DNA from 2 places in the Cognaticolwellia beringensis genome. Region 1 is predicted to be linked to the other one. Evidence: riboswitches for the same ligand, from Rfam matches in the RefSeq annotation. Region 1 holds a riboswitch; the other holds the start of a gene.
The links. A riboswitch is a leader RNA that binds a small molecule or an ion and turns the genes downstream of it on or off. The one in region 1 is predicted to bind cobalamin.
Positions count from the first base shown of each region.

Region 2: it holds a riboswitch for cobalamin, as region 1 does, so the genes downstream of both, B5D82_RS14510 (ABC transporter ATP-binding protein) here and B5D82_RS14055 (hypothetical protein) in region 1, are expected to answer to the same signal.

Region 1 covers NZ_CP020465.1:3,332,840-3,340,779, reverse strand. Annotated here, with positions in the region: gene B5D82_RS14080 (hypothetical protein) at 1-235, opposite strand, end outside; gene B5D82_RS14075 (hypothetical protein) at 373-654, opposite strand; gene B5D82_RS14070 (hypothetical protein) at 798-977, opposite strand; gene cobO (cob(I)yrinic acid a,c-diamide adenosyltransferase) at 1,156-1,803, opposite strand; gene B5D82_RS14060 (cobyrinic acid a,c-diamide synthase CobB) at 1,840-3,276, opposite strand; gene B5D82_RS14055 (hypothetical protein) at 3,322-3,933, opposite strand; cobalamin riboswitch at 4,150-4,397, opposite strand; gene B5D82_RS14050 (histidine phosphatase family protein) at 4,572-5,153, shown strand; gene B5D82_RS14045 (cobalamin biosynthesis protein CobD/CbiB) at 5,200-6,213, shown strand; gene cobD (threonine-phosphate decarboxylase CobD) at 6,252-7,286, shown strand; gene B5D82_RS14035 (TonB-dependent receptor domain-containing protein) at 7,454-7,940, opposite strand, start outside.
Region 2 covers NZ_CP020465.1:3,439,808-3,447,747, forward strand. Annotated here, with positions in the region: gene B5D82_RS14495 (cobalamin-binding protein) at 42-935, opposite strand; gene cobO (cob(I)yrinic acid a,c-diamide adenosyltransferase) at 971-1,576, opposite strand; gene B5D82_RS14505 (FecCD family ABC transporter permease) at 1,582-2,589, opposite strand; gene B5D82_RS14510 (ABC transporter ATP-binding protein) at 2,586-3,428, opposite strand; cobalamin riboswitch at 3,644-3,773, opposite strand; gene B5D82_RS14515 (M13 family metallopeptidase) at 3,929-5,995, opposite strand; gene B5D82_RS14525 (lipoprotein-releasing ABC transporter permease subunit) at 6,400-7,620, shown strand; gene lolD (lipoprotein-releasing ABC transporter ATP-binding protein LolD) at 7,613-7,940, shown strand, end outside.

The sequences.
Region 1 (7,940 bases):
ACATGATGGCTAACGAAGGAATAAAACCTGCTATAAACGAGCTTTTGAAAAACCAATTATGCCCATAATAGGCGTATACGGCTCCAATCAAACCACCAACGACAGCAAGCAGAAAATAAGAGAGAAAACTTAATATTGATAAAGTGCCATTCTCATTAAAATACGCTAATAAAAAAAACAATATTGGAAATGTTAAAGCCGTCGTTGTTACCTTAATAATATTTTCGCGATCCATTGAACCATCCTTGTCGTTGTTTCGTCCGTTCAAGCGAACATGTTGTTGAGTTAGCGATTAAAATAGCTAACTCAAATAAAAAACCTCCAACTACTAATATTCTGTTTTCATGCCTCAGTTACATTTATAAAGACTTATCAATACTTATCAATACTTAACGACTTTATCGAAGCTAAAGAAACTGAGTATGTTACAAAGAACAGAATAAATCCAAGCATCAATAAAGTAAAACTAATGTAAGGGTCTGAAAAATCGTGAACAAAGATTAAACCAGCGCCTAACGACGCATTAATGGCAGAAAAATGGCCTTTGTTAAACATCGTTCTTAATTTACGTTTTAATGGTTTTATCAAATCGATAAGTATTGGAATAACTATTAATAAAAAAATAAACAAGTCTAATTTATTGCTGATACCCACAGTAACTCCTCAGTAAATGAAAATGTAAATGCCCCAATCTGAGACAATGAAATAGCAGACTAAAAAAAGGTAAAGAAGGAGAAAAACCTACGGACATTAGCCCTACCTTAAAACCTAACTAGCACTCCAAATAAATGGAGGATTTATGTACCAGACATTTTAATTAAAAACATAACCAAACCACCAAATAAAATAGCTCCAACAATTACCATAACAGTCAGTATTTTAGATTGAGTCATAGACTTTAAAAGTGCAAATTGAGTTAATGTTCCAGTAGCCAATAAAGCACTAGTTTTGAGATTGTCTTTGGTTTTATCATCCATAATTGAGATTACTCCTTATTTTATTTGCCTGTTAGCCAAACTATAGGGGAAGTTCATCTGGCTATAATGCGCGTGGTACAAGGAGCAGCCAACTTATGTAATTGTTCCACTTTAGCATTTTGTTATACGGTTATTGACCCATTATTTTAATGGGTTTGGTATTATTGAGTTCTTTAACTTACCAATCTAAGCCTTTTTGCGCCATTATGCCTGCGTTAAACGCATGTTTTATGGGCTGTACTTCCGAAACAGTATCAGCTAGCTCTAGTAATCTGCGATGACACGCTCGACCCGTAATTAAAACATGTTGCATTTTAGGGCGGTTATTCACTGCTTCAATAATCTCATCTAGTTCAATGTAGCCATATTTAACCATGTAAGTCATTTCATCGAGTAAAACAATATCAAGGCTTTCATCACTCAACATTTCTTTACTTTTTTGCCATGCCACTTTAGCTGCCGCTATATCAGTTTCTGTACTTTGGGTTTCCCAAGTAAAACCAGTCCCCATGACATGATGCTGAACAGAGAATTGCTTTAAAATATTCATTTCTCCGCATTCCCACTTTGTGCCTTTGATAAATTGCACAACACCGGCCTTTTGACCGTGGCCAATAGCGCGCAGTACGGTACCAAAGCCAGAAGTACTTTTACCTTTACCATTTCCCGTTATAACAACAAAAACACCGCGTTCTTCAGTTGCTTGAGCTACTCGTTTATCTACATTGGCTTTAATTTTTTTTTGTCGTTCTATGTGTTTTTGCTCTTTTGTTTTGGCTACTTCCACTTGCGATTGAGCCGCAGGATCTTTATTAATATCATTCATAAATACACTCATTATTATTTATAGCTTTGCAAGCCTCTACAAACAGCGCGCTTTATTAAAAATACGCAAGGTTAAGCCTGGATTGCTTGGAAAATACCAATGCATATATGATGCAATAATATTGTTATGTTGGTAAACAAACTCGCCTGCGCGTTCACTCGGGTGGTGCGTAGTTTGGCCAATGGGCTCTAAATCAATTTGCGCAGAGGAATAATGGAAACTGTGTCCTCGCATTATATTATTTACAGCATTACTATCAAGGTCTTGATTACTCAATGGTAAATCAACCCACTGTGATCCTATAGCGGCGAGTTTTTTCTGCATTATGGCTTTGCCCGGCATAAGCCCAAGCATTGAAAATAAATTGCCTGAAAAATCGATTAATTGGTCAAGTAAATACAACATACCACCACATTCAGCAATAATGGGCTTGTTGCTGTCTGCAAATTTTTTTACATCACTTATAAAACTGACATTATTCATTAACTGCTCAGCATATAATTCGGGATAGCCACCGGGAATATATAAAATATCACCTTCAGGTAAGTGTTCATCAATCAATGCTGAACAATACACGAGTTCGGCACCTGCTTGCTGTAAAAAAGCAATATTAGCAGCATAAATAAAACTAAAGGCATTGTCTCTAATGATAATAATGCGCGTGCCGACTAATGCACGATGAATAAAGTCTGTTTGGCTATCGTTGTCAGAGGCAAAAAACTCAATTTCTTTTGGTAAATCAATCAACCCTGTATTAGCAATATGACTCGCCGCTTGATCTAATTGAGCGTCTATATCGGCTAGCTCTTGCGCTTGTACTAAACCTAAATGACGCTCGGGTAAGGTGATGGCGCTATCTTTGGGCATACGACCATAAAATGTAAACTCTTGGGGTAAGCTATCACTTAACAATTCAGCATGACGATCGCTATTAACACGATTAGCAATTACGCCAGAAAACGGTAAGTTTTCTCGATATTTAGCGAGGCCAAAAGTGACTGCTGCAAAGGTTTGTGCCATCGCTTTAGCATCAATAACGCCGAGTACTGGAATATTAAAATATTCCGCCAAGTCGGCACTACTGGGCGTGCCATCAAATAAGCCCATAACACCTTCAATTAAAATGAGATCTGACTCGATGGCTGCCCGATAAAGTAAATCCTGACAAGCTTGTTCACCGACCAACCATAAGTCTAATTGATAAACTAATTCGCCACTGGCTTTACGCAAAATCATCGGATCAATAAAGTCGGGGCCCACTTTAAATACCGCGACCTTACGGCCTTTATTACGATGAAAACGTGCAATTGCTGCGGTAACTGTAGTTTTACCTGAGCCTGAATGCGGTGCGGCAATAATTAATGCCGAACACATCACCCCTTTACCTTGTATCTGCTTGGACTTGTCTTGAAATAATGGCGCTTGAGTCGCTTTACTTTTAGCTGCTGACGATTGCTTATTCACTGTAGCCATTAAAAACTCCTGTTATAAAAATTAGTGCGTAATGAACAACTAAAACTAATGACCATTGTTGATACGAAGGTTATCTTTTATCGCTTTATTAACGAAAAAATGACTCAACGTAAAATCAATAACAATAGCCGAAATAACATAGAAAACAGGATTATAAATAGATTTTAAGTAATATTTATCGACACGAGAGGTATATTCGGCCCATGACAAGTCAGGAAAGTTACCTGAAAATGCGTAATAGCTGCCATTTGATATGAAAAAGGCAATAGAGCTAGCGACAAACAAGGCTGCTGCTATTTTAACAACATTGGTTTGCCAAATATTTTTCTCCCAGTTAGGTCGAGTAAAGTAACCGGCAGTAAACATAGCCGCGTAACTTAATACTAGCGCAGGGTATGAGGTGGTAATGCAGTCGCCAAACTGTCCGCGATAATAGGATGAGCCAAGATCTACCGTTAGCGTCAGAATATAAAAAAACCAAAAAGCTTTAATATTTCGTAAATACATACCGGCTAAGAAGAAAATAGCAATTGATGCGCTTGGTAAGTGATTAAAACTGGCGAAGTGATGGGTGCGTGTTGCGAGCATAAGCAAAGTAAGTACTGCCAATACAGCAATGAGCAAACTCATAGGTAATTTTTGGTTAACTGATTTCATAACGATTCCGTTGTCTAAAACATATCTAATGTTAACGGTGTAGGAAATCAAAGTTGGTAAACGGTGTAGCTGGCATTTTTAATTATTAACGTGTTGAAAATACAGTAATAAAATAATGCGTTGGTAACAAAATCCAGACCGTTTACTGTTCTCTGAATCACCGCCCACCGCAGTTGTCGAGTAATATCTCATGTGTGCAATTACGTCTTAATTTGCATAAAAAGATATGATCAGGCCGGTCTCCGGACTCCTGATCAGCGCATTTGCAACACCTTCCCATACCTTCACTTTCGAACTAAGTTCAATCATGACTCATACAGTGGTTTTGTTGCTGCTCACAGTTACCGTTGCGGGGGCAGTACAGGTATTTCACCAGTTTCACGTTTCATCTTCGTTTGTGTAATTTTACTCATTGTAGTTATCAATAAAATAAAACTGAAGACACCTAAATCAGCGCTGATATTACGCCATGTCTAGTGGTTATTCAACAACTAACAAGCTTTGTCAGTGACAAATTAGACTTTGAAAATACAATCACCATTTGACGCAATATTTGCATTGAATCGCGTGGATGATTTGGTTATTCTCCTCGTCCAATGAATTCAATTCAACCGCTACCAAGCTCTAGAAGCTAATAAATGACAACAAACTTATATTTAGCTCGACATGGCGAAACGCAATGGAATAAAGTCCAACGCTTTCAAGGACAATTAGATAGCGAATTAACCGAAACAGGTAAACAGCAATCAAAAGCACTGGCGATGCATCTTGCGGATCAAGAGATAAACTTAATTGTGTCTTCTTCATTAGGTCGAGCCGTTTCTAGCGCTAAATTATGCCAACAGCAATTAAATGCCCCATTGTGCATATCAGACAAACTGATTGAACGAGATTTAGGCCATTGGCAAGGACAGTATGTTGATGATATTAAGAGCGATAAAAGCTATCACGAAATATTACATCAATTTACGGCGCTTCCCCCGGAAGATGGCGAAAGTGCCGTAAACTGTGCAAGCCGAATTTATCAAGCATTAGAAACCTTGGCTAAAAACAATATCAATAAAAATTTATTAGTTATTTTTCATGGTGAAGCTTTACGCTGCTTTTTAGCAAAATTAGGCCACAGTGCAACGGGAAATGCTTATCAGCTATTCAAAAATGGCTGTTTGTTTCCATTAAGCTACCAGCATGACAACCAACGTTTTCAGTTATTAGGTTAAGTGATTCATCACCCTGTAAATTTCGCATATTATAAGTTGCTAAGTTATGGCCATATCCATCGACAATGTAATTGACCTCGCCCTTTTATGGTTGCCCAACTTTGCCGTCTTTTGCACGCTATTATTGGCGTTAATACTTGATAAAGTGTTTGGTGAAGCAAAGTACTTCCACTATTTAGTCGGCTTTGGATGGCTGGCAAATAAGCTAGCAGAGCAATTAAATCCTGAACATTCAACTCAAGGTGCTATACAAGCTAAATTACTAGGCACCCTTGCGTGGTGTTTACTTGTGTTACCTTTGCCTATTAGCTATTTTTATTTCTGTAATAATTTAATTTGGTATTGGCAAATTTTACTTGATGCTTACGTGCTTTACTTATGTATTGGTCTTAAGAGCTTGTATCAGCATGCGATGCAAATATATCGGCCATTAAAATCTGGCGACCTTAGCAGCGCACGTCATTTTACGGGTTATATTGTCAGTCGAGAAACCGCAGCACTTACCGAGCAAGAAATGTCCAGAGCAACCGTAGAGTCAATGCTAGAAAATGGCCACGACGCGGTTATCGCTTCCCTTATTTATTATTTAATTGGCGGTGCCCCGCTGGTTATTTTACACCGATTTGCCAATACCTTAGATGCAATGTGGGGTTATAAAAACACACGCTATCAACATTTTGGTTATGCCAGTGCTAAGTTTGATGACTTGTTGGGCTTTATTTCTGGTAAATGTTGTACCCTGCTTTATGCTATACAAGGTTTAGCACGAGGACGATTTATTCCTGCAATGGTTAACGCCTTTCAACAAGGTAATAAATACAAAAGTCATAATGGTGGCTGGGTTATGGCTGCTGGTGCAACGGTTTTAAATAGAAAATTGGGCGGAAGTGCGCTCTACCACGGTAAAGTCATTCAATCTGTCACTCTGGGTTCAGGAAAAAATATTAGTACCGATGACATTACTAGCAGTTTACAGTTGGTGAGCCGCGCCAGTTTGTTATTATTGGCGGGTGTATTGGTTTTTCAACTGGCAAGTGGTTTTGGCAACGTTTTATTATAATTTTTTGAATGATTTGATGATTTAAGCACAGGAATGATATGGCATTAATGCATGGAGGCCAACTGCAACAAGTGGCTGAACACTATAAAATACCCATGGCTGATTGGCTCGACCTATCAACCGGTATTGCACCTACGTGTTACTCAATCCCCAACATTCCACTGAATGTATGGCAGCAGTTGCCACAACAAAACCCAACACTCATTGCAGCGGCAAAACAGTATTATCAATGTTCACAACTGGTGATCACCAACGGCAGCCAAGCTATTATAAAAGCCCTACCTGGCGTTTATCGACAAAAAAATGCCAGCTCAGAAGATGTTTATTTACCCGAGCGTGGTTATAAAGAGCATGCACATGCTTGGAAAATGGCAGGATATAATTTGCATTTTTACCGCAATGCATTGCCAGAAATAACCGCGTTGTCCGCAGGTTGTGTTGTTGTTATTATTAATCCTAATAACCCCACAGGCCAGTACTTCAACGTTAATATCATCAAACAATACCATCAACAATTAAAGCAACTTAACGGTTTATTAGTGCTTGATGAAGCCTTTGTCGATGTTATGCCCGCTGAGCAGTCTTATTGTCAACAGGTGAATGACAGTCACTGTTTAGTGCTGCGTTCTTTTGGGAAGTTTTTTGGTTTAGCCGGTATTCGTATTGGTTTTCTAGTCGCAAACAATGCTTGGTGTAAAACCTTCGAAGCGTTATTAGGGCCATGGCAAGTCAATGGACCCGCACAAACCGTTGCCGAGCAAGCATTATGTGATACCCACTGGCAAGAAAAACAAAAACAGACCTTAAAGCAATTAAGCACCGCGCAGGAAAATAAACTTTTACAGGTATTTCCCAACACATTAATTTTGGCTATTAAAGGCTGTGATCTATTTCTAACCGTAGAATTTAGACAAAGCGATAGCGCAAAAAAACTTTATCATTTGTTATGCCAACAAGGTGTTTATTGTCGCCTTGCCGATGAACAAGACACTCTGAGATTTGGCATAACAACAGCAGACACGCTTGAGCGTTTAGCCATTGCCTGTGCTAAGGCTTGCAAGCAACTGAGCTAATCATATCTTTCAGTAATCAGTAATCAGTAATCAAATTTATATACAAATCGAAGTAGCGCTAATACAAAAAGGATAATACAAAAAGGACACCCATTGGGTGCCCTTAGTTATAATGTATACAAGTAACTAGATACAAGTTAACGGTCTATCAAACCGCTAAATAGCGCTTAGTTTTTGTAAGTAATACCCACGTAAAAAGCACGTTCTTGTGAGTTGTAACTACTTGCTGTTTGATACTCTTTATCAAGTAGGTTGGTCACGCGTGAAGAAACACTAAAGTTATTTGACACGTCATAGTTCAAGCCTAAGTTAATCAATTGATAACTGCTTAAATCAACTTTACCAATACCGTAAACATCATCTGTTCTTGAGCCAACAAATTGGTATTCTGCATAAACATCGACTTCGCTGATCGTAGTAACAAATTTATAGTTAAACTTTTCTTTAGCGCGGCGAATTAATTGCTCATAACCTAATTCACCGGTAGATGTTGTTGACGATTGATCTTCAGCATCTGTATACGAAATATTAACATCATGCGTGCCACCCAAAGCAAGGTAATTCGCTGAAATTTCAATACCGTTAATTTCCACTTTTTCGAAATTCGCTGCAGCGCCATCTCTACGACCAATTAAGTCATCAATTTTTGAACGA
Region 2 (7,940 bases), 110 kb from region 1:
ACATCTTAGCCTTAATTAATACAGCAATAATTTACCTAGATTTAAGTGCCGTTACTATTTTGATAATACTCTCGGCTTTTATCCGCTTGCTGACATAAATCGGTTAGGGCGTGTAAACTCCGGGTGGTCATACGATGCACTACATCAGCATCCAGTGTGATGATTTGTTGATGTTTAACCGCTGGCAGTATTGACCATTTTTGCCAATCATAACCATCTTTACCGGTTTGACTTTCTGACAGTGGTTGGATAACTATATCAATATGGCTTTGTAATACTTGCTCAATGTTAACTTGCGGGTATCTAGCATCTGCTTCAATAAATGGGTTGCTAATACTGCAAATATCTAAAAACTGCTGTGGCCAACTGCCTTTAGCAATAGTGGTTAAAGGTCTCGACCACACTTCGTAAAAGCCAGTTAATGGTTTTTTCTGACCATATTGCTGTTTAATACTGGCTAAGTCGGCTAAAAATTTAGCCGCAACACGCTCAGCTTGTTCACTATGACCTGATAGCTTGCCAAATAAACGTAGTTCTTTAGCTACATCTTCAAAGCTGTCGGGCTGGGAGTAAACCACATTAAAGCCAAGTTGCTTAATACGCGCTAAATCATCACTGGGATTACCACTTTGCCAAGCGATGACTAAATCAGGTTGCAATTCAATAACTCGTTCTAATTGAATACGTAATGAACTACCAATCCTAGGGATTTTCTTTGCCGCTAATGGATAATCTGTATGTTCAGTAGCCGCGATGATTTGTTCACCTGCGCCAATATCAAACAACATTTCTACAATGTGCGGTGCAAGGGCAATAATACGAGGCTTATCAGTTGCAATAGCCGTTACAAGTTTACTCTCGCTATTGTTAGCTTGTGCGTTCGTTATAAAGAGCACACTACTTAACACTAGCGCAAGACAGTGAGTTAATTTCATAAAAATTCCATTTTGTTATTTCGCCGCCGGTAAAATCACCAGTCAATACCCTTTTGCGCTTTTATACCATTATCAAACGCATGTTTTAGTGGTTGAACTTCACTGACGGTATCGGCAAGTTCAATAATACTTCGATGACATGCACGGCCAGTAATAATGACATGTTGCATAGCAGGTCGGTTAACAATAGCTTCAATAACTTCATCTAAATCTAAATACTTGTATGACAGCATGTAGGTTAATTCATCAAGCAAAATTACGTCGACACTTTCATCTTTTAGTAAGCGTTTTGCCTCTGCCCAGACTTGTGTTGCGGCGGCTATATCCTTTGATTTATCTTGGGTGTCCCAAGTAAAACCAGTCGCCATTACATGAAATTCAACACCATTGCTTTCTAATAAATTACGTTCACCACAAGCCCAGTCGCCTTTAATAAACTGTAATGCAGCAGCTTTATAACCATGGCCAACAGCGCGTGCTAATGTGCCAAAGCCTGAGGTCGACTTGCCTTTACCATTTCCGGTAATAACAATTAATAAGCCGCGCTCTTCTTGTGCTGAGTCAATGCGGGCATCAACCTTTTCTTTGATACGTTGCATGCGTGCTTGGTGTTTTTGAGTTTTATCTGTTTCTGTTGTCATAAGAATTATCCTGTTTTACGAGTGCGATACATAATCGCTAAAAAGAAAATGCTGCCAATGGCTGAGGTAATGATGCCAATAGGAATTTCGACATTGCTTAGCGCGCTGCGTGCTGCAACATCAACCCAGACTAAAAAGCAGCCACCGACCAGTGCTGAACCGATAATTAACGGCATAGTTGTGACGCCAACTAATTGCCTAACAATATGTGGGATCATTAAGCCAACAAAGCCGATACCTCCACAATAAGCAACGATGGTGGCGGTAACTGCCGCGCATAAAGCTAAAAGTATTAAGCGTAATTTATCAACGTTAACGCCCAGGCTTGCCGCGCTTTCATCGCCGAGTAATAGCGCGTCAATTTGTCTGTGTAAGGCAAAAATAGTCAATAAAGTTATTAACACCATGGCACCGATCAAATAAAAATGAAACATTTCAACACGAGCTAAACTGCCCATCAACCAAAAAATGACGCGGTTGGTTGCAAAGGGATCGCCAAGATAAAGAATAAAATGACTGATAGAACCTAGCATGAACGAGACGGCAACACCTGTTAGTAATAAGTGATTCATGTTCCGTAATAACGTGGCAATACCAAAAACAATAACCACGGAAAATAAAGCGCCAAGAAATGCCGCCAATGGCAGTGTCAGTGACTGTTGATCGCTCACTACTAACGTGGCGATAGTCGCCCCTAAACCTGCACCAGAAATAATACCAAATAAATAAGGGTCGGCGAGAGGATTTCGAGTAACATTTTGCAGAATAGCACCGGCACAGGCTAAGCCCATACCAGCGGCTAAACCGACTAATACGCGTGGGATCCGAATCTGCCAAATCACCATGTCGTGCATCGGCGAAGCACATTCATTAATCACACATTGAAATATATCAGCACTGGTAATCGTTGCAGGTCCATAGGTAATCGACAAAACGATGGAGAAAAGGGTGAAAATAATTAAGCCTGAAAATACCCAAGTATTTTTACCTTTAATGGTACGGATAATACTCATGAACTTTCACCTTGACGGTTATTCGACAAAGCTGAATTAAGTGCTGAAGGGATAACAGTAGAAACATCAGAAGCTGGATAAAAATACACTCTTGGCACGCCACAATGTTTTGCATCGTCTCGATAACAAGGTAATCCAAAAACGTTGGTTAGTAACTCAGGCTTTAGCACTTGGTCTACACTGTTGTCACAAACTAAGTTGCCTTTATCTAACAAAAGTAATCTATTGCAGTAATGTGCGGCAAGATTGAGATCATGTATGGTCATAATTACGGTAATGTTTAATGCTTTAACCAGTTGTAATATTTGGTGTTGATAGAAAATATCTAAGTGGTTTGTCGGTTCATCAAGTACGAGTATTTTTGCTTTTTGTACTAGGGCTTTAGCGATTAATACCCGTTGCTGCTCACCGCCGGACAGAGTGTTAAAATATTTAGCTTCGCTGCTGGCTAAGCCGACTTTTGCTAATGCCAGCATAATATTTTTTTTATCAGCATCGTTGTCACGAGCAAACAGCGCTTTATAAGGCAGTAAACCCATTCGAACAACATCGTAAACTTTTAAATCAAATATCGGTGGCGCGTTTTGTACCACTAAAGCAAATGTTTGTGCTAATTCATGGGGTTTATATTGTGTTAATGCTTTATTTTTTAGTTTAATGCTTCCTTGCCAGTTTTTGTATTGGTTTAGTAAGCACTTTAGCAGTGAGGTTTTTCCTGCGCCATTGGGGCCTATAATGCCAATAATATCGCCGCGTGAAACGTCAAATGAAATGTTATTGAGAATAACTTGTTGATCAACTGACCATGAGACTGCTTCAACACTGAGTAATTTTGTCATTAAAGGCTGCCTAGCTTAATGCACAGTAAGTGTGGAATATTTTGAATAATGTGCAAGTTGTATATTTTCATTACAGCCTAAAGCTTTTTTAAAGCCTATGTTCAATATTTAAAAACATAAAGTAGATAAAGTCATTAAGGCGCGGCAATAGGATACAAATGTCTTGTTGACAGTGTAACTCACGTGTATTCCCGCACGGCGTTAACTTTATTAGCGTTGTAAAATTTTTGATACTAGGTGTCCTGACTTATAACTTTAAAGTAAAGCTATATACAGTTGCGGGTACAGTCACGGCATTAAACCGTGTTCCCTATAAATTAGCCAATAAAGAACAATTATGTTTCTGGCTAAAGGTATCGTTTATTAAGTGGGGGATTTTACGGTTAAGTATACGGCTTTACAATGAAAACCTTATAGCGATGACAGTGATGGCTATACAACAGGCATAAAAAAGGAGCCGAAGCTCCTTTATAGTTTTCTAGTAATCTAGCATTTAAAGCTTACCAAATTTTAACGCGCTTCTCAGGCGCTATATACATAGCGTCACCTTCTTTCACATCAAATGCGCGATAAAACTCAGGCATGTTAGATAATGAGCCTAAAGCACGGAATTCAGCAGGAGAATGCGGGTCAGTTGCTACAAGGTTGCGTAATGATTTTTCAACCATTTTTCCACGCCATACTTGCGCATAGCCCATGAAGAAACGTTGATCGCCAGTTAAGCCGTCAATTACGGTCGCTTCTTTACCATTTAATGATGCTTTGTAAGCTTTATACGCGATACTCACACCTGATAAATCACCAATGTTTTCGCCTAACGTTAGTTCACCATTAACGTTTAAGTCATCAAATACCGCATAATTACTGTATTGTGCAACTAAGTTGTCAGTACGTACTTTAAAGGCAGCTAAATCTTCTTCAGTCCACCAGTTACGCATATTGCCGTCACCGTCATATTTACTGCCTTGGTCATCAAAACCATGGCCCATTTCATGACCAATAACCGCGCCAATTCCACCGTAGTTTACAGCGTCGTCTGCGGCTAAATTAAAAAATGGTGGTTGTAAAATTGCGGCTGGAAATACAATTTCATTTTTAGTTGGATTGTAATAAGCGTTCACAGTTTGAGGTGTCATACCCCATTCTTGACGGTCGATTGGCCCACCTAGTTTAGCGACCTCTTTATTGTGACCCACTATGCCAGATCGTATTTTGTTACCCACTAAGTCGTCACTTTTAATGGTTAGTTCAGAGTAATCTTCCCATTTATCTGGGTAGCCTATTTTAGGATCAAAGCTTGCTAGTTTTACGTGTGCTGCTTTTTTAGTAGAATCTGACATCCACTCTAGGTCATCAATGCTTGCGCCGTAAGCACCGCGTAAATTTTCAACCAACTGTGTCATGCGTGTTTTAGCTTCAGGTTTAAAGTGACGGGCAACATACACTTTACCGATAACTTCACCTAAGTTGCTATTAACTACCGAAACGCCACGCTTCCACATTGGGCGCTGTTCTTCACGACCACTTAATTGCTTAGAATAGAAATCAAAATTTTCATTATCTAATGCTGTGGTGAGTGAGCTAGCAAAATTACTTAAGGTATGGAAAGTTAAGTAAGTCTGCCAATCAGCAAGTGATGTAGCAGCAAAAGTTTCACCAAAACCTTTCACAAATGAAGGTTGGTTAACAATTAAATCTTTCTGAGCAGGAACACCCTGTGCTTCAAGGAAAGCTGTCCAGTTAAAGGCATCAGTTACTGTGTTTAAATCGCTAACATTAAATTTGTTATAGCGTTTAGTGCTGTCACGTGATTCAACTTTAGTCCAATGAAAACCTGCAAGCTTTGTTTCAAGTGCCATAATGGTTTGCGCTGCCGCTTTACCGTCTTTTAAACCTGCTAGGTTAAACATATTTTCAATGTGGGCAATGTAACCTGTACGCAGTGCGGCAAAACGTTCGGTTTCATTAAAGTAGTAATCTCGGTCAGGTAAACCTAAACCGTTTTGCCATACATGTGTGGCGTAACGAGTAGAGTCTTTCGCATCAACACTAATGTAAAAAGCTAACGGGCTACCAACACCAATTTTTTGATTTTCACCAAAGAAAGTTGCGAGTTCATTTTTATCTTTCAGGCTATTAATGCGGTCAAATATAGCTTGTATTGGCGCAGTACCCGCAGCGTTACGTGCATCTGTATCCATGAATGAACGAAATAAGTCAGCAACTTTTTGCTCGTCGCTACCCATTTTTAAGTCTTTAGTTGCGGCTAATTCTTCGATAATGGCTTTGACGCTATCATCAGCTTCATCACGTAAGTCGTAAAATGAACCAATTGAGGTTTTGTCGCCAGGTATTTCATTGTTGTTCAACCATGCGCCGTTAACGTAACGATAGAAGTTGTCTTGAGGACGAACCGATAAATCCATATTGGCTTTATCAATACCAGATGCTAATGCTGTTTTTTGCATTACTGGTGCTTCAACAGCCGCTTTTGGACTGGTGTTATCATTACAACCTGCAATGAATAGTAAAGAGGTGCAAACGGCACTTGTTATTATTTTCTTCATTCAATACTCACGATTTAATTTATATTATGTAGGAGGCTCAGAGGGTTGCAGAGCATTTATTTAAAGTACTCGATATTAAAGGCTATTAAGCCGATTTGCTAGAATAATGTTAATTTTTTTAACACTTTATTAACTTTAAGGTGTGGTTTTAAATTTACACTGCAATTAATAGGGCGATTAATCGACTAAATTAGCGTGGTTGTTCGGGGGGCGGTTTCGGCTTAAAGCATTGGTTATCTGTCGGCTGTAATTTTTGATACGCAGGTTTTTGCTTATTGTTTACCACATTTTTCGTAAAATATGGAAAAGTTAATAAAGTCAGAAGATATATCTTTATGAGCTGTGCTATGATTTTACGCTCAATAATCTTGGTACTATTACCATTATCAATAAAGAAAGAGTTCATGTTTCAGCCAGTTAGTGTTTACATCGGCTTAAAGTACAGTCGTAGCAGTCATGGAAAAGGTTTTGTTTCTTTTATCACCTTTTTTTCTATTATCGGTATTGTGCTTGGTGTCGCCTCTTTGATCACGGTTGTTTCTGTCATGGATGGTTTAGAGCGCGAGCAAAAAAGGCGAGTATTGGGCTTGGTGCCACATGTGTTAATGTCTACCCCGCAAACCCACATTAATAATTGGCGAGATTTACAGCATGATATTCTCGCTTTACCTGGCGTTACGCAAGTTACACCTTTTCAGGAAAGTGAAGCATTAATTCAGTCTAAAACAGCGCTACAAGGTGTTTTAGTACATGGCATTATGCCTGAGTTTGAAGAGCATAATATTATCAATAGTGCCATGGAATATGGTCAATTATCCCATTTAGATACACAGCCATTTAGCCTTGTTTTAGGGCAAGCTTTAGCGCTAAAATTAAATGTTAGCTTAGGTGATGTTGTACGCTTAACTTTACCCAATAAAACCTTGTTTACCCCTATGGGCCGGGTGCCAGTTCATCGTACTTTTACTATTGTGGGGATTTTTAATGTTGGATCTCAAGTAGATGAGGCTATGGTCTATATTGAAATTAAGGATGGCGCAAAACTACACCGAAACAAAGGTAATGGCGTTAATCAATTAAGGCTATATTTGGATGATGCGTTTAACGCTCAGCAAGTCATTTCACAGTTATCAGTTAAGTACCCAAACTTTCAATTTGTAAGCTGGCAAGAGAGCCAAGGGGCATTGTTTGCTGCGGTGAGTATGGAAAAAAATATGATGTGGCTAATGCTGAGCTTAATTGTTGCCGTTGCAGCTTTTAATATTGTTTCAGCATTAGTAATGGTAGTTATTGATAAACAAGGTGAAATTAGTATTTTACAAACACTAGGTTTAGATCGAAGCGGCATTGTTAAAATATTTATTACCCAAGGCTTAACTAATGGTATTTTGGGCGTTATTTTGGGCGTAACATTTGGGGTAATACTAACGCTGAATTTAAACACTATATTTGGTTTGCTCGGGGTTAATTTATTAGGGGCAGGGCAAACATTACCTATTGCGCTTGACCCCGTAAATATTTTAGTCATTGTCACCTCTGCGCTAGCAATGAGCTTTTTAGCGACGCTTTATCCTGCTTATCGTGCCGCGCAAACTCTGCCTGCAGAGGTATTAAGAAATGAATAGTAAATTGAAAAATAAAATGGACAGTGAATTGAATAACAACATAAACACAGACGGCGATGAATCCAAAGTTAAAGCTGGACTTGCACTGGGGCTAGAGTGTCGTCAGCTAAGTAAATCTTATCAGCAAGGACCTGTTACAACACAGGTATTGTCGAAGCTTGATTTAGCGGTTAAAGCAGGGGAATTAGTTGCTATTGTTGGCAGTTCTGGCTGTGGTAAAAGTACATTTTTGCATTTAGCTGGCGCGTTAGATACGCCAAGTGCTGGTGAAGTGTTTATAAATGGTGTCAATATTCATCAGTTAACTGAAAAACAGCGAG